Paracoccus pantotrophus: one gene and its partners. The protein of the gene in region 1 interacts with the protein of each later gene in a pairwise test. Links are inferred from orthologs where the notes say so. Each region holds a gene or a part of one and is shown in the gene's direction. Other genes may lie near its edges. The genes, in order: ESD82_RS12430, mtgA and ESD82_RS17340.

Region 1 (4,786 bases):
CTGGCGGCGGCAGCCGCTACGCGCCCGAGGCCGCGCGCGAGGAGCCGGCCTTCACGCTGCCCTTCCGCCGAGCCATCGGCGCCGACGAGGCCGAACTGGCGGCGAATCCGCGCGCGCGCTCGGCGCTTTTGCGCGTCGGCATCCGCACCGCGGCGCCGGCTGGCCGGGTCGATCCGGCGGCCCTGGGCCTGCCGCTGCTGTCCGAAAGGGGGGCGTAATGCGTTCGGTGCTTTACCTTCTGACCGCGCTTTCGGTGATGGGTCTGGCCTTCTGGGCCTATCGCGAGAACTATCGCACCCAGGCCGCCATCAGCGAGATGAGCGACATCCAGCGCCAGATCGGCCGGCTGCGCGAGGATCTGGGCGTGCTGCGCGCGGAATGGGCCTATCTGAACCGGCCCGAGCGCCTGCGCCAGCTGGTCGACCTGAATTTCGAGCGGCTGAAGCTGGTGCCCTTCGGCTCCGACCAGTTCGTGGACGTGGGGCAGGTGGCCTTCCCGGCGCCCAAGCTGTTCCAGCCCGCCCCCGGCACGGATGCCGACCTGCCGGTCGAACGTCCCGCCGGCTTCCCGCCCCGCAGACCACAGGAGAGCACGCCATGATCCGCACCCCGCTGCGCCCGCTGGCCCGCATCCTTCGCGCCCGCGAAACCGGCGAGAATCCCGATGCCATCGAGGCCGCGAACCGCGCCCAGAGACATGCCGCGATCCAGGAAAGCGCGCGCGGCAGCGCCCGCACCCGGCTGTTCTTCATGTCCTGCGCCTTCGCGCTGGCCTTTGGCACCGTGGGCGCAAAGATGGGCGTGCTGGCCGCCAGCCAGCCCAGCGAACCGCGGGTGCAGACCACCGGCGCGCAGATCATCTCGCAACGCGCCGACATCACCGACCGGCACGGCCGGGTTCTGGCCACCAACCTGCTGACCCATTCGCTTTACGCCCATCCGCAGCAGATGGTCGAGCCCGAGCGCGCGGCGCGCGAACTGGTCCGCATCTTCCCCGACCTGGATATCGAGCGGCTCAACAAGGATTTCACCGGCAAGCGCACCTTCGTCTGGATCAAGAAGAAGATCAGCCCCGAGCAGATGCAGGCCGTCCATGACATCGGCGAGCCGGGCCTGCTGTTCGGCCCGCGCGAGATGCGGCTTTACCCGAACGGCCATATCGCCGCCCATATCCTTGGCGGCGCCACCTTCGGCAAGGAGGACGTGGCGAGCGCCGAGGTCGTCGGCGTCGCCGGCGTCGAAAAGGCCTTCGACCACTGGCTGCGCGATCCGGCCAATGACGGCGCGCCGCTGGCGCTGTCGCTGGACCTGACCGTCCAGGCCGCCATGGAGGAGGTGCTGGGCAACGGCATGAAGGTCATGAACGCCAAGGGCGCCACCGGCATCCTGATGGAGGTCAAGACCGGCGAGATCCTCGCCATGGCCAGCCTGCCCGATTTCGACCCCAACGACCGGCCGCGGCCGCTGCTCAAGGGCGATCCCTCGGACAGCCCGCTGTTCAACCGCGCGGTGCAGGGGCAATACGAGCTGGGTTCGACCTTCAAGATCTTCCCGGTGGCGCAGGCCATCGACCTCAAGCTGGTCAGCCCGGCCACGATGATCAACGCCAAGGCGCCGATGAAGATCGGCAAATACCTGATCAACGAGTTCCGCGGCCATAATTACGGCACGCTTTCGGTGACGGACATCATCGTGAAGTCCTCGAACGTCGGCACCGTCCGCGTGGCCCAGCTGCTGGGCGCCGAGCGGCAGAGGGATTTCCTGGAAAAGCTGGGCTTCTTCGAGCCGACCCCGATCGAGATGAGCGAGGCGCCGACCGGCAAGCCGCTGGTGCCGAAACGCTGGCCGGCCGTGACCTCGGCCACCGTGGCCTTCGGGCACGGGCTGGCGGCCAGCCCGCTGCATCTGGCCGCGGCCTATGCGACTGTCGCGAATGGCGGCAAGCGGGTGATGCCGACGCTGATTCACGACCGCCGCCCGCGCGGCGGCGAGCAGGTGCTGTCGTCCGAGGCCGCGCATATCGCCGTGCAGATGCTGCGCCAGGTCGTCGTCCGCGGCAGCGGCCGCAGCGCCAATGTCGAGGGCTACGAGGTCGCGGGCAAGACCGGCACCGCCGACAAGCCGCGCCCGACGGGGGGCTATTACGGCAACAAGGTGGTCTCGACCTTCGCCTCGGTATTCCCGGCCAGCGATCCGCAATATGTGCTGGTGCTGTCGCTGGACGAGCCCTCGACCATCGGTCCCGGCGGAGAAAGCCGGACCGCGGGCGCCACCTCGGCCCCGGTAGCGGCCGAGGTGATCCGCCGCGTTGCGCCGCTGCTGGGCCTGCGTCCCAGCACGGAAACGCAGCTGCCGATGGTTGAACGGCCTTTGCCGGATCGGCTAAAGCTCGTCTCGAACTGATGAGCGGAGGCTTCGTGACCGAGCGGGCGATGCGGCTGTCCCTTCTGGGGCTGAGGGGGGACAAGGGGCGCGACCCCGAGATAACGGGTCTTGCCGTCGATTCGCGGCAGGTCAGGCCGGGCCATCTGTTCGCGGCGCTGCCGGGCTCGGCCGCGCATGGGGGCGAGTTCATCCAATATGCGCTGCGCCAGGGGGCGGGCGCGATCCTGACCGACCGCAAGGGGGCCGAGATCGCCGCCGAGGTGCTGGCGGGTGCCGATGCCGCGCTGGTCGTGGCCGAGGATCCCCGCGCCGCGCTGGCCGGAGCCGCCGCACTGTGGTTCGCTGCCCAGCCCGAGACCATGGTCGCCGTCACCGGCACCTCGGGCAAGACCTCGGTCGCGACCTTCACCCGGCAGATCTGGCAGGCGCTGGGGCACAGGGCGATCAGCCTGGGCACCATGGGGGTGCAGGGCGACTACCAGGCCAAGCTGGCCCATACCACGCCCGAGCCGATCACCCTGCACCGGGTGCTGGCCGAGGCGGCGGAAGCGGGCGTCACCCATGCGGCGATGGAGGCCAGTTCGCACGGGCTTGACCAGCGCCGGCTGGACGGGGTGCGGCTGAAGGCCGGCGCATTCACCAATTTCAGCCAGGACCACCTGGATTATCACAAGGACTTCGACGAATATTTCGCCGCCAAGGCGCTGCTTTTCGATCACCTGCTGGACGAGGGCGCCGGGGCGGTCGTCAATATCGACGACCCGCGCGGCCGGCAGATGGCGCAGATCGCGCGCGAACGCGGCCTGGCGCTGATGAGGGTCGGTAAGGACGGGTCGGCCGACCTGCGCATCCTTGGGCAACGCTACGATGCCACCGGCCAGGATCTGCGCTTCAGCTTCCGCGGGCAGGCGCATCTGGTGCGGCTGGCGCTGATCGGCGGCTTCCAGGCGGAAAACGTTCTGGCCGCCGCCGGCCTGGCCATCGCCGCCGGAGACGAGGCGGCGCGGGTGATCGAGACCCTGCCCGGCCTGACCACGGTGCGCGGCCGCATGGAACTGGCGGCGGTGCGGGAAAACGGCGCGGCGGTCTTCGTCGATTACAGCCACAAGCCCGGCGCCTTGGCCTCGGCCCTGCAAAGCCTGCGCCCGCATGTCATGGGCCGCATCATCGTGGTCTTCGGCGCCGGCGGCGACCGCGACCGCCTGAAGCGCCCGCTGATGGGCGAGGCGGCGCGGCAATTCGCCGACCTGGTCTATGTGACCGACGACAACCCCCGCAGCGAAGACCCGGCCGCGATCCGCGCCGAGGTGCTGGCCGGCGCCGGTCCCGATGCCATCGAGGTCGGCGACCGCGCCGAGGCGATCCTGCGCGGCGTCGATGCCTTGCAGCCCGGCGATGCGCTGCTGATCGCCGGCAAGGGCCACGAGACCGGCCAGATCATCGGCAACGACGTTTATCCCTTCGACGATGCCGAGCAGGCCTCGGTGGCCGTCGCGGCGCTGGATGGCAAGATATGACGCTCTGGACCTCGCAGGATGCCGTCGCCGCGACCGGCGGCCGCGCCACCCGCGACTTCGCGGTCACGGGCGTTTCCATCGACACGCGGACGATCCGGCCGGGCGATCTGTTCATCGCCCTGCAAGCGGCCCGCGACGGCCACGATTTCGTCGCCCAGGCCTTGCAGAAGGGCGCCGGCGCCGCGCTGGTCAGCCGCATCCCCCATGGCGTTGCCGACGATGCCCCGCTGTTGGTCGTTCCCGATGTCCTGCCGGCGCTGGAGGCACTTGGCCGCGCCGGCCGCGCCCGGATGGGCGGCAAGGTCATCGCCATCACCGGCTCGGTCGGCAAGACCTCGACCAAGGAGATGGCGCGCATCGCGCTGGCCGGGCAGGGGCAAATCCATGCGGCCGAGGCCAGCTACAACAACCATTGGGGCGTGCCGTTGACGCTGGCGCGCATGCCCCAGGACACCGATTTCGCCATCATCGAGATCGGCATGAACCATCCGGGCGAGATCGAGCCGCTGGCCCGCCTCGCCCGCCCGCATGTCGCCATGATCACCACCGTCGCCGCAGCGCATCTGGAAGCCTTCGGCGCCATCGAGGGCATCGCCCGCGAGAAGGGCGCGATCTTCCGCGGGCTGATCCAGCCGGGCACCGCCATCCTGCCCGAAGATCTGCCTGTCACCCAGATTCTGCGCGACTGCGCGGATGAAGCGGGCGCCATCGTCATCGGTTTCGGCCAGCAGGGCATGGCCCGGCCGCTGACAGCCGAGACCGCGGACGGCGCGACCCGGGTCCGCGCCCGCGTGCTGGGCGAGGCGGTGGATTTCACCCTGGCAACGGCCGGCACGCATTTCGTCATGAACGCGGTCGGCGTTCTGGCGGCGCTCTCGGCCGCG
Region 2 (10,395 bases), 1.3 Mb from region 1 along the record:
CGCCTATCACGCCACCCGCAAGCTCTACGACCTGGCGCGCGGCGGCGACGAGCGGCCCTGGTGCCTGACGGTCAGCTTCACCCATCCGCACGACCCTTTCGTCGCCCGGCGCAAGTATTGGGATCTCTACGAGGGCATCCCCGAACTGGAGCCGCCCGAGGCCATTCCCTATGACCGGATGGACCCGCATTCGCAGCGGCTGATGGATGCCTGCGACTGGCGGGCCTTCGACATCACGCCGGACCACATCCGCCGCGCCCGGCAGGGCTATTTCGCCAATATCTCCTATGTCGACGACAAGCTGGGCGAGATCCTGGACGTGCTGGAGCGCACCCGGCAGGAGGCGATCGTGGTCTTCCTGTCGGACCATGGCGAGATGCTGGGCGGCCGCGGGCTGTGGTTCAAGATGAACTTCTTCGAGGGCTCGGCGCGGGTGCCCCTGATGATCGCGGCGCCGGGCATGGCGCCGGGGCGGGTGGAGGTGCCGGTCTCGACCATCGACGTGCTGCCGACGCTTTGCGAGCTTGCCGGCATCTCGATGGCCGAGGTCGCGCCCTGGACCGACGGGCGCTCGCTGGCGCAGGGCGCCGAGGGGCGCGGGCCGGTGGCGATGGAATACGCGGCCGAGGGCAGCATCGCGCCGCTGGTCTGCCTGCGCGACGGCGACTGGAAATACGTCGCCTGCACGGCCGATCCCGAAATGCTCTACAATCTCGCCGAAGACCCGGACGAGCGGGTGAACCGGGCGACCGATCCGGCGGCGGCCGGGGTACTGGCGCGGATGCGGGACATGGCGGCCGAACGCTGGGATCTGGCCGCCTATGACGCCGAGGTGCGCGAAAGTCAGGCCCGGCGCTGGGTGGTCTACGAGGCGCTGCGCAACGGCGCCTATTTCCCCTGGGACCACCAACCGCTGATGCAGGCATCCGAACGCTACATGCGCAACCACATGGACCTGAACGTGCTGGAGGAGGCCAAGCGCTTTCCGCGCGGCGAATAGGGTCGCGCCTGGGCGATCCGCCGCCGGGGGCTGTCTGCCCCCGGACCCCCGAGGATATTTGGCCAAGGGAGAAACAGGCCAGTGTCCCCCGGCCGGGCCGCGACCCTGTGCCGCAGCAAGGAACCCGCGGCGCGGGCGGGGCGTTAGCCCGCCGTCATGAGCCAAGAGGGGATTTCCGCCATGTCCGACCTGCTTGTCATCGCCTTCGACGACGAGGCGACCGGCTTCGAGCTGCGCACCGAACTGGTCAAGATGCAGAAGGAATATCTGATCGAGCTCGAGGACGCCGTGGTCGTCACCCGCCCCTCGGCCGAGGACATCCAGCTGCACCAGGCCGTGAACCTGACCGCGGCGGGCGCGCTTGGCGGCGGCTTCTGGGGCACGCTGGTCGGGCTGATCTTCCTCAATCCGCTGATCGGCGCCGCGGTGGGCGCGGGCGCGGGCGCCATCGCCGGCACGCTGTCCGACATCGGCATCAACGACGATTTCATGCGTGAGCTTGGCCAATCCATCCCGCCCGGCGGCTCGGCGGTATTCATCCTGGTGCGCAAGATGACCGCCGACAAGGTGCTGGCGCGGCTGGAAGGCTTCCACCTGAGGGGCCGGGTGCTGCAAAGCTCGCTGCCCGAGGCCGAGGAGGCGCGCCTGCGCGAGGCCTTCGCCGGCGGCAGGCTGGGCTCGGCGCTCGGCATGCCGCATGTGGACCGGCCTGCCTCGGGGGCGGCGGCGGCGGAAGGATCGGACCCCTCGCCCTCGGCCTGACGCTTGACGCAAGGGGCATGGGCGTGACAGGACGCCGCCATGCCCCACCGCATGGACACCCTTGACGACAATCCCGAGGCGCCGATGCCGCGCCGGCGCCGCGGCCTGCGCGGCTGGCGGCCCCTGCGGCGCCTGGCGCTGTGGCTGTGGTCCTGGCTGCGCTGGATCGGGGCGCGGCTGCTGGCGCTGATGTTCGTGCTGGTCTTCCTGTTTTCCTTCGTCAACCCGCCGACCACCTGGACCATCATCCAGGGCCAGCGCGAATTTCCCGGCCGGGCCTCGCGCGAATGGGTGGGCCTGGACCAGGTCTCGCCGCATATGGTCCGCGCCGTGGTCGCGGCCGAGGATGCGAATTTCTGCAACCACTGGGGCTTCGACATGGTCGAGATCCGCCGGGTCATCGCCTCGGGCTCGTCGCGCGGCGCCTCGACCATCACCCAGCAGACGGCGAAGAACGTCTTCCTGTGGCAGGGGCGCAGCTGGCCGCGCAAGGTGATGGAGACGGCCTATACCCCGATGATCGAGGCGCTGTGGTCCAAGCGCCGCATCGTCGAGGTCTATCTGAACATCGCCGAATTCGGCCGCGGCGTCTTCGGCATCAAGGCGGCCTCGGAGTATTACTTCAAGACCACGCCCGACAAGCTGAGCCTGCGACAGGCGGCGGCGCTGGCCTCGATCCTGCCCGCGCCGCGCACGCGCAACCCGCAGACCGGCTCGGCCCGCACCCGCTCGATCGTCAGCGGCGCCGAGACGATCCGGGCGGATGGCCGCGATTCCTGCCTAGGGCTTGGGCGCTGATCCGCGCCCTGCCCGCGCATCGCGGTTGAAACCGCGCGCCCCTGGGCGTATCAACCGAAGACCCGAGAACGAACCGGTTTTCCCCTGATGAATACTTCCTCGCCCAGTTCCACGATTCGCCTTTACCATGTCGCCCTGTCGCCCTTTTGCCGCAAGGTCCGGCTGGTGCTGGCCGAAAAGCGCATCGAGGTCGAGCTGGTCGAGGATCGTTTCTGGGAGCCGGGCTCGGAAATCATGCGCCGCAACCCCGCCGGCAAGCTGCCGGTGCTGCGCATGGATGGCCGGCTTCTGGCCGAAAGCCAGGCGATCTGCGAATACCTGGACGAGATCCAGCCGCAGCCCTCGCTGATGCCGGCGCTGCCGGCCGAACGCTACGAGGTGCGCCGGCTTTGCGCGTGGTTCGACGACAAGTTCAACGCCGAGGTGACGCGGCCGGTGATGAACGAGCGGGTCTGGAAGAAGGTGATGCGCCTGGGCTATCCGGATTCGCGCACCGTCAAGGCCGGGCTTTCGGCGATCCGCTATCACCTGGACTACATGAAAAGCCTGCTCGAACATCGCCGCTGGCTGGCTGGCGACGTGATGACGCTGGCCGATTTCGCCGCCGCGGCGCATCTGTCCTGCCTCGACTACATCTCGGACGTGGACTGGACCCATTCGGCCGAGGTGCAGGAATGGTATGCCAAGATCAAGTCGCGGCCCGCCTTCCGCAGCCTGCTGGCCGACCACCTGCCGGGCGTTCACCCGGCGCCGCATTATGCGCTGCTCGACTTCTAGGCCGACCGACAGACCGACCGACCCGGCGGAGATCCGTTTGCGGCTGGAACAGCAGGCGCGGGCCGAGGGTTTCTCGGCCCTTGGCATTTGCGCCCCCGACGCGAACCCGCAACTGCCCGAGCGGCTGGCCGCCTTCCTGGCCGAAGGCCGGCATGGCCAGATGGGCTGGATGGCCGAGCGGGCGCATTGGCGCGCCTCGCCCGCAAGCCTGTGGCCCGAGGCGCGCTCGGTCGTCATGCTGGCCGAGCTCTACACGCCCGAGCACGACCCGATGGAGGCCGTCCGCCACAAGGATCGCGGCACGGTCAGCGTCTATGCCCATGGCAAGGATTATCACGACCTGGTCAAGAAGCGGCTGAAGCGCCTGGGCGGCTGGCTGGTCGGGCTGACCGGCTGCGAGATCAAGGTCTTTGTCGACACCGCCCCGGTGATGGAAAAGCCGCTGGCGCAGGCGGCGGGACTGGGCTGGCAGGGCAAGCACACCAACCTGCTGTCGCGGGAGCTGGGCAGCTGGTTCTTCCTGGGCGCGATCTTTACCACGCTGGAGCTGCCCAAGGACGCTGCGGAACGCTCGCATTGCGGCTCGTGCCGGGCCTGCCTCGACGCCTGCCCGACCGGGGCCTTTCCGGCGCCCTATCAGCTGGACGCGCGGCGCTGCATCTCTTACCTGACCATCGAGCACAAGGGGCCGGTCGATCCCGAGCTGCGGCCGATGCTGGGCAATCGCATCTATGGCTGCGACGATTGCCTGGCCGCCTGCCCCTGGAACAAGTTCGCACAGGCAGCGACCGAGCTGCGCTATCACGGCCCCCATGGCGCGCCGGCGCTGGCGGAACTGGCGCAACTGGACGACGCGGGGTTCCGCGAGCATTTCTCGGGCAGCCCGATCAAGCGCATCGGGCGCGACCGCATGGTCAGGAACGTGCTTTACGCCATCGGCAATTCGGGGCTTGCACATCTGCGTCCGCTGGCCGAAGCATTGGCCGATGACCCCGACCCGGCCGTCGCCGACGCGGCACGCTGGGCATGCGAGCGATTGCCATGATCCAGACGCCCCCAAGCCCGCTGCGCGGCATCCTGCTGAAATGCCTCAGCGTGCTGGTGTTCACCATCATGGCCTCGATCGTCAAGGCGACCGCCGAGGGCGGCCTGGGCGTGCCGCCGGGCCAGCAGGTCTTCTTCCGTTCGCTTTTCGCCATCCCGGTCATCCTGGTCTGGCTGGCATTCCGGCACGAACTGGGCGTCGGCCTCAGAACCTTTCGCCCGATGGGGCATTTCTATCGCGGCGTGATCGGCACCGCCGCCATGGGGCTGGGCTTCTGGGCGCTGGCCCTGCTGCCTTTCCCCGAGGTCACGGCCATCGGCTATGCCGCGCCGCTGCTGACGGTGATCTTCGCCGCCATGTTCCTGGGCGAGGACGTGCGGCTGTTCCGCCTGTCCATGGTGGTGCTGGGGCTGGTCGGCGTGGTGATCGTGCTGTCGCCGCGGCTGAGCTTCGGCGCCGCCATGGGCTACAAGGAAAGCCTGGGCGCCATGGTCACGCTGTCGGGCGCCGCCTGCACGGCGCTGGCGCAGATCTTCGTGCGCAAGCTGGTGCAGGAGGAACGCACCTCGGCCATCGTGTTCTGGTTCTCGGTCACATCGACGCTGCTGGGACTGCTGACGGTGCCTTTCGGCTGGGTGATGCCCGATGCCGAAACCGCGGCGCTGCTGGTCATGATCGGGCTGCTGGGCGGGCTGGGGCAGATCCTGCTGACCTCGGCCTATCGCTATGCCGATGCCTCGCTGGTGGCGCCCTTTGAATATGCCTCGATGCTGCTGGCGCTGCTGATCGGCTGGTTCGTCTTCGACGAGGCGCCGACGCTGGTGATGCTGGCGGGCGCCGCGCTGGTCATCACCGCCGGCATCCTGATCATCTGGCGCGAGCGGCAGCTGGGGCTGGAGCGCAACCGCCAGCGCAAAGCCATGACCCCGCAGGGCTAGGCAGGGCTAGGGCCGGTCAGCGAAGCCGAAGGCGACGTAATCGCGCAGATAGGCCCTTTTCGCCGCGGCACGCAGTTCCTGGTCGTCCAGGAAATCCGGGAAGGGCTCGGCCCGCGGCGGGTCGGCCGGTGCCCCGATCCCGGCGCTGGCGGCAAGCCAGGACAGATCGTGCGGCAGTTCCGCCTCGCGCAGCACCATGTCTGGGGCGCCGAAACGCGCGAAGCCGGCCAGCACCTCGGACTGGCTGGCCCAGCCGGGATAGGTTGGCAGCGTGGTCTGACCGTTCAGGTTGCGGCGCAGGAACTCCAGGAAGGCCGCGAACAGTTCCGCCTTGCGGCCCTGCTCCAGCGCGGCCAGTTCCTGATCCGGCGGCAGGGGCACGCGGTGAATGCGGCGCATCAGGTCGCGCAATTCGGCATTCCTGCCGCCGAGCAGCGATTGGAACGCCTTCCAGGCCCGCGGCAGCGGGTGACGCAGCACGGTGAAGCTGCGATGGCCGGCATGCCGGCGCTTCCATTGCCGCAGGCTGGCCTGGTTGAAATCGCCCGCAACCTCGCCCATCCGCCGCAGCCAGCCCGCGACCAAGCCGGTCGGCCCGCCCTTGACCGGCATGAAGATCAGCCCGCTGCCCGCCTCGGCCCCCAGGAAGGAAGGCACGGCCGGGCCGCGGCGGGGCTCGAAATTCGGGATGCGGCGCAGCATGAACGGGTCGAGCCGCGCCAGTTCCGCCTGCATCTCGTCGAAATTCTCGACCTTCTTTGACAGTTCGCGCGGGTTTTGCGGCACTTGATCGTTGGCCGGCTCGACCCGCTCCAGATCGGTGCGGCCCAGCCAATGCAACAGGCCGGTCATGACCTCGGCATCGCGCAGATCCTCGTAGCCCAGCCAGAAGGCGGCCTGGCCGGTCACCTGCAGCCGGTGCATGACCTTCAGCTGGAACGCCTCGATCTCGCCCACCGCCTGGCGGAACTCGGCGCCGTCGAAGCGCACGGCGGCGGGGATCGGCGTCTCGGTCTCGTTCAGCTTCCACTGGTTGGTGGCGCGCGCCAGCGCGGTCGAGACATAGCTGTCCACCGGGTTGCGGGTCAGCACGATCTTGGCGCAGGACCGGTCCTCGATGATGGCATCGAAGACGCGCGGGTCGTGGTCGTGGAAATAGCGGAATCCCGGCAGGTGGTTCGGCTTGTCGAAGATCGCCGCCAGCAGCCGGTGCGGATCGGCCTCGCGCTCGGCCATGGTGATGCCCTTGAGCTCTTCCTTGTCGGGCCAACCCATCATGTAGGGGTTGAAGGCCTCGCCGAAACAGGTGACGCGCTTGATGGCGTTCAGCGTCGCCTCGAGCAGGTTCGAGCCGGTGCGCATCTCGGCAAAGATGACGAAGCTGCGGAAGGGCTGGGTCATGGCGCGGGGATTCCTTGGCCGGGGATGTGGTCGGGATCGGCGGCGGGGAAATCGCCCATCAGTTGCGGATGCAGCCCGGCATTGCGCAACCGTTGCAGGAACCGCCCCATGCCGGTGACATCGCGCATCCGGGGCAGGTCGGCGGCGGCGGCGGGATCGCCACCCAGCCCCTGCAGGATGTCGCCCAGCACGGCCGCGGGCCGGGCGCAGGCATCGCCCAGATCCCAGACCCGCGTGCGCGCCTTGAGCCAGACCGAGTTCAGCACCTCGATCTGCGCCAGTTCGGTGCGTTGCAGGATGGCGGCGACGCGGCGGATGTCGTCGAAGGGCATGCCGGAATGCAAAAGCGGCACCGCCCAGGCGCCGGTGACGACAAAGATGCGCGCATTGGGATCGGTGGCCAGGAACCAGTTCATCTCCTGCCGGTCGCGCGGGCTGAACTGCCAGGCCTGCATCCGCCGCGAACTGCGGATCAGGTTGGCCAAAAAGCCGCGCTGATCCAGGTCGCGCAGCCCGGCGCTGTCGGGCAGCGCCCCGGGCCCCAGCGGCTTGCGGCCGGCGAACTCGACGCCATGCACGGCGAAGACATGGCCATGCACATCGGCGTCGATGCGGTCGGCCAGCCAGGGCTCGAAGTCGGGAAAGAGGTCGGTGAAGCCCTGGAGCAGGGCATAGGGCGCGGCGGTCTTGCCGTTCTCGCGGTCCTTCAGCGGAAAGCGGCTTTGCATGTAAAGCCCCGGCCGGCCAAGCCGGCGGCGCGCCACAGCCTGCCGGATGATGCGCTCGACCCGCTCGGGCCGCGGCTCGGCGGCCGGTGGCGGCGCGGCATCGCCTTGCGGGAAATGCCGATAAAGCCGCTCGGCGCCCCGCCAGATCTTGCGCGCGACAAAGCAGCGGGACTGCTGCAAAAGCTCCAGATGGTCGTCGTAGAAGATATAGGGCTTGCCCTGGTCGTCGAACCGGGCCAGCGTCAGCGACCGGCTTTCGATATTCGGCGAATGGCGCCGGGCCAGGGTCTGGAAATAGCTTTCGTCCGGGATCCAGACCCGGCTGAAATAGCGGTCGAACTCGGCCCGGCGCGGATCGTTCAGGATCGCGCCCAGCGTGGCCCGCGTCAGGCACCACCATTGCGACCCCAGATGCGGCACCAGCCCCTGCGGAATGCGGCGCTTGTAGCCCAGCCGGCGCTGCAAGGCGACATAGCGGTCGAAAAGCTTGTGCCGGCGCCGCCACGAAAACGGGAAATGCAGGGTGAAGCGTTCCTCGTTCAGCCCACCGACGGTCCAGCCGACATCCGCGGCGGTCACGCTTTCGATGAAGTCGCGGCCCGGATGCGACGCCAGGTAGGCGCAAAGATCCGCCACCGGGCGCAGGGGCAGGCAGGCGCCCGAGACGACCAGCACATGCGTCACGTCCTCGAAGCGGTCCAGCAGCAGCGCGGCCGCGTCCTGCGTGGCCCGCACCAGGCTGAAGGTGCCCCATTCGCAGGGGTGGCGCGGGCTGAACAGCACCTTCGGCAGGTCGGCCAGCCCGGCGCGCATGGCGCGAACCGCATCCGCCGACGCCTTGGCATCGACATGGACCGCGACCGCCGCCCCGCCCTCGGCCCAGACCCGCGCCATGCGGGCGGCGATGGACAGTTCCTCGTGGCACAGCATGACCACGCCCAGCCGCACCGGCGCATCGCTCATGCCCAGTTCCCCTTGGAGATCAGTCCCAGATCCTCGAGCTGGCGCCAGTCCCGCAATTCGCAGGATTGCTCGCACCAGAAATCCGGGTCGTCGCACAGCCCGGCGTGATAGGCTAGGTATTCCTGGCTGTCGGCGTAATGCTGGCGCCGGGTCAGCTCCTCGGCGGATTTCTCGGCGAAGCTGGAGAGGAACTTGGCATGCAAGAGGCAACCCGAGGCCCTTTCGCCGCCGTCCTGGTCATAGACCAGGTTCAGCGAGCGCGGCAGCAGCATATGGGTCGAACTGACATAGGCCAGCCCGCGCTGCCAGCGCACCAGCGGGATCTTGTTCAGCGCCGGGGCGCTTTCGGGATCCTCGGCAAAGAAGGCCCGCGCCCGCGGCCCGCCCTGGATCCACAGGTTGCCGTATTCGCCGTTCTTGCGGATGACGTAATTGGCCGGGTCGAACCAGCGCGCGATGCGGAACGGATCCTGTCCGGCACGGTAAGGCTCGGCGGCCAGCGAGCCTTGGGGATACATGTCCAGGAGCATGGCCGAAAAGGCGCGGATATTGCTGGCGTCCAGCCAGTCGGTCAGCGCCTGCAGGGGCCGGGTGTCGTGATGGGGATAGACCAGGAACTCGTCGGGATCGACCGTCAGGCACCAATGCCCCGCGCCATGGCGGTGCAAGAGCCAGTTCATCCAGTCCATGCCGAAGCGCGCAGCCTTGTAGCTGGCATGGGTCAGCCAGACCGAGACGTCCCGCTGCTCGCCCAGGTATTCGCGTCCGCCGTCCTGCGAGCCATTGTCCACCACCAGGAAGTGCCGCACGCCCATCGCCCGGTAATAGTCCAGAAACCAGGGCAGGCGCGGCGCCTCGTTGCGCATGGTCGTGAACAGCAGGATGTCGCCGGGCGCGATTCGGGCGGTGCGGTCCCAGACCGGATGCAGCTGCCGGCGACGGCGCATGGCACGCGCCAAAAGCCATTGACGGCGGGCGCGCAGCATCAGCTTACGCCGAAAAATCCTGAACGGGCGCGGCACGGGGGCCTCTTTTACCTTTTACACCCCGTCACATAGCCGCCACATCCGGGCTGCACAATATTTCACGCAGCGTCGCATAGAAATACGCAAAATGCCCTTGCCAGGCCGGCACCGGCAAGGCCGGCCGCCGCAGCGGCGGGGCGGCCGCCAGCCGCGCGATCTCGGCCGCCCAGTCGGCCGGGGCGTCGGGTGACAGCCAGGTCGCGTAATCGCCCAGCATCTCGCGCGCCGCCGGCAGGGGCGTGGCCAGGACCGGGACGCCGCGCCGGGCCGCCTCGGTCAGCGGCAGGCCGAAGCCCTCGGCCCGGCTGGGCATCAGCAACCCGTGGCTGCGGCCCAGCAGCGCCGCCACCGCGCCATCGTCCAGGCCGGAAAGTTCGCGCACCGGCCCGCCCGGCGGCAGGCGGTCGAGCCGGGCAAAGACCTCGCGGTTCTCCCAGCCGCGGCGGCCGATGACGAAGAGCTGCGGCGGTTCCGGCCCGCGCTCCAGCATCTGCCAGGCATCCAGCAGCAGGGCGTGGTTCTTGCGCGGCTCGATGGTGCCCAGGGTGACGAAGAAGGGGCGCGCCAGGTCCAGGCCGGCCGGCAGCCCGGAGGGATCGGGCGCGGCCAGCCGCGTGCCGATGGGCGCGGCGACGACCGGCGCATGGCCCGGCAGCCCCAGCCGCCCGCGCCAGCGCAGCACATCGGCGCGGGTGGCGACCGAGACGGTCAGGATCAGCTCTGACTGCCCCAGCGCGGCGGTGAAGCGGTCGCGGAACCTGTCGGCCTGGCCGGCGCGGGTGAATTCAGGATGGTCGAGCGGGATGGTGTCATGGATCAGCACCGCCCGCGGCAGGGGACGCAGGTTCGCCAAAAGCCCCGGTTGCAGGTTGGCATGGCCGACGTTGACGTAGACGCCCTGCCCCAGGCGCGCCTGCGCCGCGCGGCCCAGGCCCCGCCCCTCGCGGCCGGCCCGCGC
Region 3 (10,497 bases), 980 kb from region 1 along the record:
GGCAATCTCGAAGGCGCTGAAGGAGGCCGGCTATACGGTCGCGGCGAATTACGCCGGCAATGACGATGCCGCCCGCGCCTTTACCGAGGAAACCGGCATCAAGACCTACAAATGGTCGGTGGCGGATTACGACGCCTGCGCGGCGGGCATCAAGCAGGTGGAGGAGGAGCTTGGCCCCATCGCCGTGCTGGTCAACAATGCCGGCATCACCCGCGACGCGATGTTCCACAAGATGACCCCCCAGCAGTGGAAAGAGGTCATCGACACCAACCTGACGGGCCTGTTCAACATGACCCATCCGGTCTGGTCGGGCATGCGCGACCGCAAATACGGCCGTATCGTCAACATCAGCTCGATCAACGGCCAGAAGGGCCAGGCCGGCCAGGCGAACTATTCGGCGGCCAAGGCAGGCGACCTGGGCTTTACCAAGGCGCTGGCCCAGGAAGGCGCCCGTGCCGGCATCACCGTGAACGCGATCTGCCCCGGCTATATCGGCACCGAGATGGTCCGCGCCATCGACGAGAAGGTGCTGAACGAGCGCATCATCCCCCAGATCCCGGTCGGCCGCCTGGGCGAGCCCGAGGAAATCGCGCGCTGCGTGGTCTTCCTGGCTTCCGAGGATGCCGGTTTCATCACCGGCTCGACCATCAGCGCCAATGGCGGCCAGTTCTTCGTCTGAGCCGGCTCCCCCGACAGGCAACGGCCCGCGAGATGTCGCGGGCCGTTTCTCATTCCATGGTCCTGGCCTTCGGGCGGGCACGGGCCCGCCCGCGCCGCAGGTCAATGCGACAGGCGCGTGATCTCTTCCTTGAGGCGAAGTTTTTCCTTCTTCATCCGGGCGATGGTGAGGTCATCCGTGCCGGGGCTGCGATGCGCGGCCTCGATGGCGTTCGAAAGTGACTGATGTTTGCGGCGAAGCTCCTGCACATGGGATTCAACCGACATTCCGTCCTCCTCTTGGATTGATCGAACCAAGGGATTGCAGCATAGAATCGTCACATTGTCACCGAAAATTCGGCCCGCCGAGCGAAAGTGCCGCACCCTCGCGCAAAACCGCCTGTGCGGCCCCGGTCAGGTCTTCTTCATCGGCCGAATGTAACGGTTTTGCATGCATGACAAAGGGCGACAGCAGGCGCAGCGGCGCCCGCGTGCCCTTGCGCGCGGCGACGATGATCCGCCCCGCTTCGCGCCCCTCGCGCGCCGCGACCGGCAGGATCGTGATCGCCCCGGCCGCGGCCGAAAGCGCGGCCAGGATCTCGGCCAGCCGCTCGCTGCGCTGGATCAGCGTCAGCCAGCCGCCCGGCCGCAACCGGCGCAGCCCGGCCTCGATCCACAGCGGCAGGGGCGTGGCCTCGTGCCGGGCGCGGCCGCGGCCGGCATCGGGCGCCGGCGGGCCGCCGGTGAAATAGGGCGGGTTGGCGATCACATGGTCGAAGCTTTGGCCGCGCAGGGCGGCAGGCATCCGGGCCAGGTCGCCCTCATGCAGCTCGGCCGGAATGGCATTGGCCGCGGCATTGCGTCGCGCCAGCTCGGCATAAGCCGGCTGGAGTTCCAGCCCGGCCAGCCGCAGGCCCGGCACCCGCGCGCCCAGGCACAACAGCGCCGCCCCTGCCCCGCAGCCCAGTTCCAGCACGCTGTCGCCGGGTCGCGCCGGGCAGGCCGCCGCCAGCATCACCGCATCCGCCCCGGCGCGATAGCCCTGCGCGGGCTGGGCAATGCGCAGCCGGCCGCCGAGGAATCCGTCCTCGCGCAGTTCAGTCATGATGGATGCGATTGTCCCGCAGGATGGCGCGCGCCATGAACAGGTCGCGATCCGCCACCATCAGCCGCCGCGGCAGGATGCCCAGCGAACCTTCCAGCACGCTCATGTGCTGGTCCAGCGGAAAGGCATGGATCCCCTCGGCCGCCAGCAGGTCGGCGGCGCGGGTGATGAGAAGTGGATCGGTGGTGCGCAGAAGCTCTTTCATGACACAGCAAAGTTACGCGGCTGTTGCGCATGTGTCCATGGCGTGGCAATGGCTGGCAGCGAAAGGGGATCGCTGATGGGCATGAACGAAAACGTCTCCAAGCCGCTCGACCGGCTCTCCGTGGAACTGGCCGGGGATATGGGCCGGGTCAATGCGCTGATCCGCGAACGCATGGCCAGCCGCCACGCCCCCCGCATTCCGGAAGTGACCGCGCATCTGGTCGAGGCCGGCGGCAAGCGGCTGCGGCCGATGCTGGTGCTGGCGGCCGCGCGGCTGTGCGGCTATGGCGGCGACAGCCATGTGCTGCTGGCCGCGGCGGTCGAGTTCATCCATACCGCAACGCTTCTGCATGACGACGTGGTCGACGAAAGCCGGCAGCGGCGCGGCCGGCCGACGGCCAACCTGCTGTGGGACAACAAGTCCAGCGTGCTGGTCGGCGATTACCTGTTCGCGCGCAGCTTCCAGCTGATGGCGGATACGGAGAGCATGCAGGTCATGCGCATCCTGGCCAATGCCAGCGCCACCATCGCCGAGGGCGAGGTGCTGCAGCTGACCGCCGCGCAGGACGTCTCGACCACCGAGGACACCTATATCCAGATCGTGCGCGGCAAGACAGCGGCGCTGTTTTCCGCCGCGACCGAGGCAGGCGCGGTGGTGGCCGGCGCCGACCCGGCGGTGCAGCGGGCGCTGTTCGATTACGGCGATGCGCTGGGGATCGCCTTCCAGATCGTCGACGACCTCTTGGATTACGGCGGCTCGACCACCACGATCGGCAAGAATGTCGGCGACGATTTCCGCGAGCGCAAGCTGACTCTGCCGGTGATCAAGGCCATCGCCCGCGCCGACGAGGCCGAGCGCGCCTTCTGGGAACGCACCATCGGCCAGGGCCGGCAGGACGAGGCCGACCTGGCCACTGCGCTGGAGATCCTGCGCCGCCGCGAGGCGCTGGAGGCCGCCCGCGCCGATGCCATCGCCTGGGCCGGCCGCGCCAAGGCGGCGCTGCAAGCCGCGCCCGACCAGCCCCTGCGCCGCATCCTGGCGGACTTGGCGGATTTCGTGGTCTCGCGCCTGTCCTGACCATCAAGCCCCGCGCCGACGAAAAAGCCCGGCAAGAAGCCGGGCTTTTCCTTTTGCCTGAAGCCCTGCCTCAGCTGTTATAGGCGTTCTCGCCATGGGTGGTGACATCGAGGCCCTGCCGCTCGTCGCCGCCCGAGACGCGCAGGCCGATCACCGCCTTAACGATCATCAGCGCGATGAACGAGACCACGGCCGACCAGACCACCGCCACGGTCACGCCCAACGTCTGGGTCATCACCTGGCCGGCGATGTCATAGCCGGCCACGACCGATTCGGTGGCATAGTCGTAGATGCCCGAGCCGCCCAGCGACGGCGCGGCGAAGACGCCAGTCAGGATGGCGCCGACGATGCCGCCGATACCGTGGATGCCGAACACGTCCAGGCTTTCGTCCACGCCCAGCTTCGCCTTCAGGCTGACGACGAACCACATGCACAGGAAGCCCGCGGCCAGGCCGATGACGATGGCGCCCATCGGGCCGACGAAGCCGGCGGCGGGGGTGATGCCGACGAGGCCGGCGATGGCACCCGAGACCCCGCCCAGAAGCGAGGGGTGGCCGCGCAGCAGCCATTCGCCGAAGGCCCAGGCCAGCGCGGCGGCGGCGGTGGCGACGGTGGTGTTCAGGATCGCCATGGCGGCGGTGCCGGTGGCCTCCATGTTCGAGCCGGCGTTGAAGCCGAACCAGCCGATCCACAGCAGGCAGCCGCCCAGGAAGGTAAAGGGCAGGTTGTGCGGCGCCATCAACTCCTTGCCGTAGCCCAGCCGCGGCCCGACGACCAGCGCCGCCACCAGCCCGGCGACGCCGGCGTTGATGTGGATGACCGTGCCGCCGGCGAAGTCCAGGTCGCCATGGCCGAACAGGAAGCCGCCCGGCGCGTCATAGGCCGAGGGCCCGCCCCACCACCAGACCATATGCGCCATGGGCAGGTAGGAGAAGAAGAACCAGATCACCACGAAGGCCAGCACGGCCGCGAATTTCATCCTCTCGACCGTGGCGCCGACGATCAGCGCCGGCGCGATGCAGGCGAAGGCCATCTGGAAGATGATGAAGACATATTCCGGCACATAGACATTGGTGGTGAAGGTCTCGGCAAGGGACGCGCTGTCCACCCCCGCCAGGAACGCCTTGGAGAGGCCGCCGATGAAGGGCGTGAGCCAGGTCGCCTCCTCGGCCGAGCCGGCGCCGGTGAAGGCCAGCGAATAGCCGAAACAGACCCACAGGATCGACATGATGCAGAAGATGGTGAAGACCTGCATCAGCACCGAGAGCATGTTCTTGGCCCGCACCAGCCCGCCATAGAACAGCGCCAGCCCCGGAATGGACATGGCCATGACCAGGATGGCCGAAATCATCATCCAGGTCGTGTCGCCCTTGTCGACGATGGGCGCCAGGGTCTCGACGACGGTTTCGACGGTCGCCGCCGGGGCCTCGGCATCCTGCGCCAGGGCCGGCACCGCCAGCCCGATCAGCGGGAGGGCGAGCGCCGGGATCATGGGTTTGATCGCGGTAGGTCTCATCATGTTTCCTGCACCTTCTTTCTGCGTTGCAGCAGTTCCATGTCCCGGTCAGGAAACCCGCCGCCCCCCTCCAGGCACAAGGTTTGTGCAGCTTTCGGCCCGGCCCGCCCCTCGCCTGCACGAAATAAGGGCAGGAATGCCGGGTTCTGCAGCCTGCGGGGGCAGTTCACTGATAGGTCATCTCGGTTCTCAAGCCCCTGGCTTTGATGTATGTTGCGCGCCAATGGGCCGGAGCAATCGGCCGGGCAGGAAAGCAGGCATGAAGAAACCGACCGGCAAGGGCCGCATCGTCGCGGACAAGCGCAATTTCGACCAAGCCCCTCAGAAAGCGCAGAAACGAACCGGCGGATCATCCCCTGGCAAGCCCCCCAGGCGGCGGCGCGGCGGCAATGTGGTGACGCGGGGAATCGCCGGAATCATCGCGCTGGTCTGGCGGGTGATCTGGGGCGCCTTCTGGCGGCTGGGGCTGACGGTGGCGCTGATTCTGCTGGCCGCCAGCTTCTATTATTACACCACGCTGCCCGAACCTGCGGCGCTTTTCGACGGCCGTGCCCGCGGTTCCGTCACCATGCTGGACACCGAGGGCCGGGTCTTTGCCTGGCGTGGCGAAACTTTCGGCATGGTCAGCGCCGACAAGATCGCACCGGTGCTGAAGGACGCGGTGGTCGCCACCGAGGACAAGCGATTCTATCGCCATCCGGGCGTGGACCCGCAGGGCATCGCCAGCGCCATCAAGATCAACCTGGCCGCCGGCCGCGGCCCGCTGGAGGGCAACGGCGGCTCGACCATCACCCAGCAGGTCGCCAAGCTTCTGTGCCTGGGCGAGAGCTTCGACCCGATCCGCTGGAAATCCGAGGCCGAGTTCGAGGCCGAGTGCCGCAAGTCCTCGATCTGGCGCAAGGTCAAGGAAGTGCCCTATGCGCTGGCGATGGAGTTCAAGTATTCCAAGCAGGACATCCTGAACATCTACATGAACCGCTCGTATCTGGGTGCCGGGGCGCGCGGCTTCGAGGCGGCGGCGCAGCGTTACTTCGACAAGTCGGCCGCCGAGGTGAACGCGGCCGAGGCGGCGATGCTGGCCGGGCTGCTCAAGGCGCCCAGCTATTTCGCGCCGACCTCGAACCTGCAGCGCGCCCAGGACCGGGCCACGGTGATCCTGGGGCTGATGCATGACCAGGGCTATCTGGACGACAGGCAGTTCGCCGAGGCCAAGGCGCAACCGGCGGCGCTGTCCAAGGCGGCGGCGGCGCGGGCCGGCGGCTATTTTGCCGATTGGGTAATGGAATCCGGCCCCGGCTTCCTGACCAGCGAGACGACCGAGGACGTCACCATCACCACCACCTTCGACCAGCGCGTGCAGCGCGCCGCCGAACGTGCGCTGAAGCGCATCTTCGACGAAAAGGTCGCCGAGGGCTCCAAGGCGCAGGCGGCCGTGGTGGTGATGTCGCCCGACGGCGCCGTGCGCGCCATGATCGGCGGGCGCGACAATACCGCGACCGGCACCTTCAACCGCGCGACCCAGGCCAAGCGGCAGACCGGCTCCAGCTTCAAGCCCTTCGTCTTTGCCGCCGCGCTGGACCAGGGCTACAGCCCGAACGACACGGTGCTGGACGCGCCGCTGACCATCAACGTGCGCGGCTCGGGACCGTGGTCGCCGCAGAACTACACCCGCCGCTATTCGGGCGAGGTGACGCTGACCCGCGCCCTGTCGCAATCGCTGAACACCGCCACCATCCGCCTGCAGGAAATCGCCGGCCGCGATGCCGTGCGCCGCGTGGCGCAGGATTTCGGCTTTGCCAGCGACCTGGCCAGCGGCCCCTCGCTGGGGCTGGGCGTCTCGGAATCGACGCTGCTGGCGATGACCGGCGCCTATGCCGGCATCCGCAACGGCGGCACCGCCGTCAGCCCCTACGGCCTGGTGGAGCTGCGCATCAAGGGCGACGACCAGGCGCTGATCGGCCAGGCCGGCGGCATGGGCCAGCGCGTGATCTCGCAAAAGGCGGCGCGCGAGCTGATCGGCATGATGCAGCAGGTGATCGAGCGCGGCACCGGCACCCGCGCCAGGCTGTCGGGCCGTCCGGCGGCGGGCAAGACCGGCACCACCTCGAGCTATCGCGACGCCTGGTTCATCGGCTTCACCGGGCAATATGTCACCGGCGTCTGGATGGGCTATGACGACAACACGCCGCTGAAGGGCGTGACCGGCGGCGGGCTGCCGGCCGAGATCTGGCAGGCGGTGATGGCCGAGATCCACGAGGGCCTGCCGGTCGAATCGCTGGGCAGTTTCGCCTTCGACCCGGACAGTGCCGTCCCGCAGGTGGTCAGCACCGGCGGCGATGGCGCGGCCGATCCCCTGGCCGCGGCGCTGTCCGAGGCGCTTGGCCAGCCCTTGCCGCAAGGCCAGCGCCAGGATCAGACGCAGCCGGGGGACGGGGCCGGGCGCGCCCTGCCCGATCCCGGCGTGCAGACGCCCGGCGGCCCGCCCACCTTCCCGGCCGAGACCATCACCAGCGGCCCCGAAGCCGAGATGCCGCCGCCCGGCGCCGACGACGCGCTGACCCAGGCGCTGCGCGGCATCCAGGGTGTCTATCAGGAATGAGGAACGGCCGGTTCCGCGGGACCGGCCTTCCTGTTTTTCGTGCAGGCCGCAGGCGTCATCACTGTGCCCGCCCGGCCGCGCCGCCGCGGTGGGTATTTGGGGAACGAAGAAGCCGCTTTGTCCTTGGCGCCGGGACGCGCGCCGGGGCTCAGCCTGCCTGCTGCAAGTCCGCCGTCAGCGCCGCCAGATCGCCCTTGCGCCGCGCCAGCATCGCCCCGATCTCGGCCCGTTCCGAGGCGAGCATGTTCACCCCCTCGATGATGATGTTGAAATAGCGGCTCTTCCCGGACTTGTCCGAGACATGCCATTCCACTTCCATCGGGCTGCGACCCTTGAGATAGGCGACCGAGGTCACGGCAAAGAAGGATTTCACCGGCCTGGCGCCCGTGACCTCGATCTTCGAGCCGATGAACTCGCGGAAGCGCTTGCCGTATTTGCGCCCGATATAGCCCTGGAACGCCTGGCGATAGGCCGCAAACTCGGCCGCCCCGGCCTGGCGCGCCGCCGGACCCAGGGCCGAGCGGGCGATGATCTCGACATCGGCATAGCGCGCGAAGATCGCCTCGAAGGCGCGATACATCTGCGCCGGCGGCTGGCCGGAATTGATCACGGCATAGACTTCGCCCAGGGATTTCTCGATCAGCGCCCGCGCCTCGCCGGTGTCCAGCGCCCAGGCGGGCCGGACGGCGATGGCCAGCCCCGCGCCGACCAGGCCCAGGAACCCGCGGCGGGTTTCATTCGGCATAAGGGTCAATGTGCTCTCCTTCCTCGCCCAGTTCGTGACGGCGATGCTGCAACCAGATCAGCCGCGTCTGGGCATAACTATCGGCGCTTTCGTGCAGGATGGAATCGACGGAATCGCCGAAACGGCCCCGCTCACCGGCTTTTGAGGCGACGCGTGCCCCCATGCCGATCAGGTATTGGTCGCGGTTCAGCCAGCCCCGCATCGGGTCGATGACCAGATCGACGACGCGGCCCGCCGCATCGCGCTGGGTCGAGGGACCAATCAGCGGCAGTTCCAGATAGGCCCCCTCGCCCACCCCCCAGGTGGCAAGGGTCTGGCCGAAATCCGTGTCCTCCTCGGGCAGGGAGAAATCGCTGGCGGCCGGATCGAGAAAGCCCGCCAGCCCGACCGTCGTGTTCACCAGGAACCGCAGGGTCATGCGCGCGGCCGGCCCCGGCTTGCCTTGCAGCAAGTGGTTCACCACCCTGCCCGGCTGTGCCAGGTTCGAGCCGAAATTGCCAAGGCCCGCGACGACATGGCTGCCGATCCCGCTCCCTTCGCCGCCCGACATGCCTGCGCCCAGCGGCTTGACGACATGCGCGTCGATCCCGCGGTTGAAGGCATGGACCTTGCGGTTCATCGGTTCGTAAGGGTCATGGATGCCGTCACCGTCGCGGTTCGAACAGGCCACCAGCACGACGGCCGCGACAAGAAGCAGGGGGAGATTCCACGCAGGCAAGCTTTTGATAACCTTCTGAAGCTAAGACTGGTCGGACCGGCGGCGATTCGCCTCGGGGCAGACGGCGGGGCGGCGGCGGACTGTTTCACGGCTGCGCTTTGGGATATGCGCTGGGGCGATTCCGGGCAAGCCCGGTCATGGTAACGAGGAAGGAACCGGCATGGCCTTGCCGCCGATGCGACATGACGGCCAGCGCGAACTGCAATCCGCGCGCAGCCTGGCCTGGCAGCTTTACGCCATTGTCGGCCTGTTTTCCTTTGCGGTGAACCTGCTGATGCTGACCGGGCCGCTGTTCATGATGCAGGTCTATGATCGCGTGCTGGCCAGCCGCTCGGTCGAAACATTGACCGCCCTGTTTCTGCTGGTCGCGTTCCTGTTCACGCTGATGGGGGTGATCGACCTGGCGCGCAACCGCGTGATGTCCCGCATCGCCGCCCGTTTCCAGGACCGGATGGAGGGGCGGGTCTTCACCGCCGCGCTTCAGGACGGCCAGGCCGCCGGCTCGGACCTTGTGGTGCGCGGCGGCATGCGCGACCTCGAGGCAGTGCAGCGGCTGATCGCCTCGCCGGTGCTGATGGCGCTGTTCGACCTGCCCTGGGCGCCCTTTTTCCTGGCAGCGGTCTTCATCTTCCACCCGATCCTGGGCGCGGTGGCGACGGCGGGCATGGCGGTGCTGGTCGCGGCGACGCTCTTGAACCAATGGCTCAGCCGCGATCTGCTGCAGCAGGCCGGCGTCGCCGCGCAATCGGCCGAGCGCATGTCCGACCTCTACCGCGACGAGGGCGAGTTGATCGGCTCGCTCGGCATGCGGGCGGCGGCCTTCCGCCGCTGGCAGGCGGCGCGCGACCGTGCGACCGAGGCGACGCTGCGCGCCAGCGACCGCGCCACCGGCTTCACCGTCTTCTCCCGCACCTTCCGGCTGTTTCTGCAAAGCGCGCTGCTGGCCGCCGGCGCCTGGCTGGTGCTGCGCCAGCAGGTGACGCCGGGCGCCATGATCGCCTCGTCGATCCTGATGGGCCGGGCGCTGGCCCCGGTCGAGCAGGTGGTGGGCGGCTGGTCCATGGTCCAGCGCGCCCAGGACGGCTGGAAACGGCTGGCCGAGCTGCTGTCGCGCCACCCGCCGGTCGCGCAGCGCACGCCCCTGCCCCGGCCCGAGGCCCGGCTCGAGCTGCGCAACCTGGCCGTCGTGCCCCCCGGCCAGGGCGCGGCGATGCTGCGCGGGGTCAGCTTCGACCTTGCCCCCGGCCAGGCGCTCGGGGTGATCGGCCCCTCGGGCGCCGGCAAGACCACGCTGGCGCGGGCGCTGATCGCCGCCTGGCCCGTCGCCTCGGGCTCGATCCGGCTCGGGGGGGCGACGCTGGACCAATACGACCCGGACGCACTCGGCCGGCTGATCGGCTATCTGCCGCAGCAGGTCACGCTGTTCGACGGCACCATCGCCGAGAACATCGCCCGCCTCTCGCCCCAGCCCGATCCGCAGCGCGTCGTCGCCGCCGCCACGGCCGCCGCCGCGCATCGCATGATCCTGGACCTGCCGCAGGGCTACGACACCCGCGTCAGCCAGGCCGGCGGGCAGCTTTCCGGCGGCCAGATCCAGCGCATCGGCCTGGCCCGCGCGCTTTACGCCGACCCGGTCATCTTCGTCCTGGACGAGCCGAACTCGAATCTCGATAATGAGGGATCGACGGCGCTGAACCTGGCGATCCGCACCATCAAGGCGCGCGGCGGCGCCGTCATCATCATGGCCCATCGCCCGGCTGCGATCACCGAATGCGACCTGCTGCTGGTGCTGGACCAGGGCCTGCGCCGTGCGTTCGGCCCGCGCGACGAGGTGCTGAAATCCCTGGTCAAGAACGCCGAGCAGATCGCCCGTGC

What was found.
Region 2: the proteins of ESD82_RS12430 (region 1) and mtgA interact in binary tests that used the Escherichia coli proteins (3 or more experiments, as listed by UniProt). The link is inferred for Paracoccus pantotrophus from one-to-one orthologs.
Region 3: the proteins of ESD82_RS12430 (region 1) and ESD82_RS17340 interact in binary tests that used the Escherichia coli proteins (3 or more experiments, as listed by UniProt). The link is inferred for Paracoccus pantotrophus from one-to-one orthologs.

What each region holds. Positions count from the first base shown.
Region 1 is NZ_CP044426.1:401,473-406,258, forward strand. Bases 1-3,000 are described here. They hold ESD82_RS12430 (peptidoglycan D,D-transpeptidase FtsI family protein), read left to right. Parts: upstream 1-597; coding sequence 598-2,403; downstream 2,404-3,000. Other genes in these bases: rsmH (16S rRNA (cytosine(1402)-N(4))-methyltransferase RsmH), read left to right, coding at 1-218; ftsL (cell division protein FtsL), read left to right, coding at 218-601; ESD82_RS12435 (UDP-N-acetylmuramoyl-L-alanyl-D-glutamate--2,6-diaminopimelate ligase), read left to right, coding at 2,403-3,000. In the rest of the region: more of ESD82_RS12435, read left to right, coding at 3,001-3,902; ESD82_RS12440 (UDP-N-acetylmuramoyl-tripeptide--D-alanyl-D-alanine ligase), read left to right, coding at 3,899-4,786. UniProt on the Escherichia coli protein: Essential cell division protein that catalyzes cross-linking of the peptidoglycan cell wall at the division septum. Required for localization of FtsN.
Region 2 is NZ_CP044426.1:1,655,446-1,665,840, forward strand. The notes cover bases 713-3,680. They hold mtgA (monofunctional biosynthetic peptidoglycan transglycosylase), read left to right. Parts: upstream 713-1,801; coding sequence 1,802-2,560; downstream 2,561-3,680. Other genes in these bases: betC (choline-sulfatase), read left to right, coding at 713-1,000; ESD82_RS18685 (DUF1269 domain-containing protein), read left to right, coding at 1,181-1,762; fzlA (FtsZ-binding protein FzlA), read left to right, coding at 2,648-3,337; queG (tRNA epoxyqueuosine(34) reductase QueG), read left to right, coding at 3,318-3,680. Also shown: more of betC, read left to right, coding at 1-712; more of queG, read left to right, coding at 3,681-4,382; ESD82_RS18705 (DMT family transporter), read left to right, coding at 4,379-5,320; ESD82_RS18710 (hypothetical protein), read right to left, coding at 5,327-6,721; ESD82_RS18715 (DUF5927 domain-containing protein), read right to left, coding at 6,718-8,412; ESD82_RS18720 (glycosyltransferase family 2 protein), read right to left, coding at 8,409-9,398; ESD82_RS18725 (glycosyltransferase family 4 protein), read right to left, coding at 9,463-10,395. UniProt on the Escherichia coli protein: Peptidoglycan polymerase that catalyzes glycan chain elongation from lipid-linked precursors. May play a role in peptidoglycan assembly during cell division in collaboration with other cell division proteins.
Region 3 is NZ_CP044426.1:1,374,100-1,384,596, forward strand. What follows is about bases 4,420-7,489. They hold ESD82_RS17340 (transglycosylase domain-containing protein), read left to right. Parts: upstream 4,420-4,819; coding sequence 4,820-7,159; downstream 7,160-7,489. Other genes in these bases: ESD82_RS17335 (ammonium transporter), read right to left, coding at 4,420-4,560; ESD82_RS17345 (MlaC/ttg2D family ABC transporter substrate-binding protein), read right to left, coding at 7,308-7,489. Also shown: phbB (beta-ketoacyl-ACP reductase), read left to right, coding at 1-679; ESD82_RS17315 (YdcH family protein), read right to left, coding at 781-945; ESD82_RS17320 (tRNA1(Val) (adenine(37)-N6)-methyltransferase), read right to left, coding at 1,004-1,762; ESD82_RS17325 (putative signal transducing protein), read right to left, coding at 1,755-1,967; ESD82_RS17330 (polyprenyl synthetase family protein), read left to right, coding at 2,043-3,044; more of ESD82_RS17335, read right to left, coding at 3,115-4,419; more of ESD82_RS17345, read right to left, coding at 7,490-7,904; ESD82_RS17350 (MlaA family lipoprotein), read right to left, coding at 7,894-8,622; ESD82_RS17355 (type I secretion system permease/ATPase), read left to right, coding at 8,783-10,497. UniProt on the Escherichia coli protein: Cell wall formation. Synthesis of cross-linked peptidoglycan from the lipid intermediates.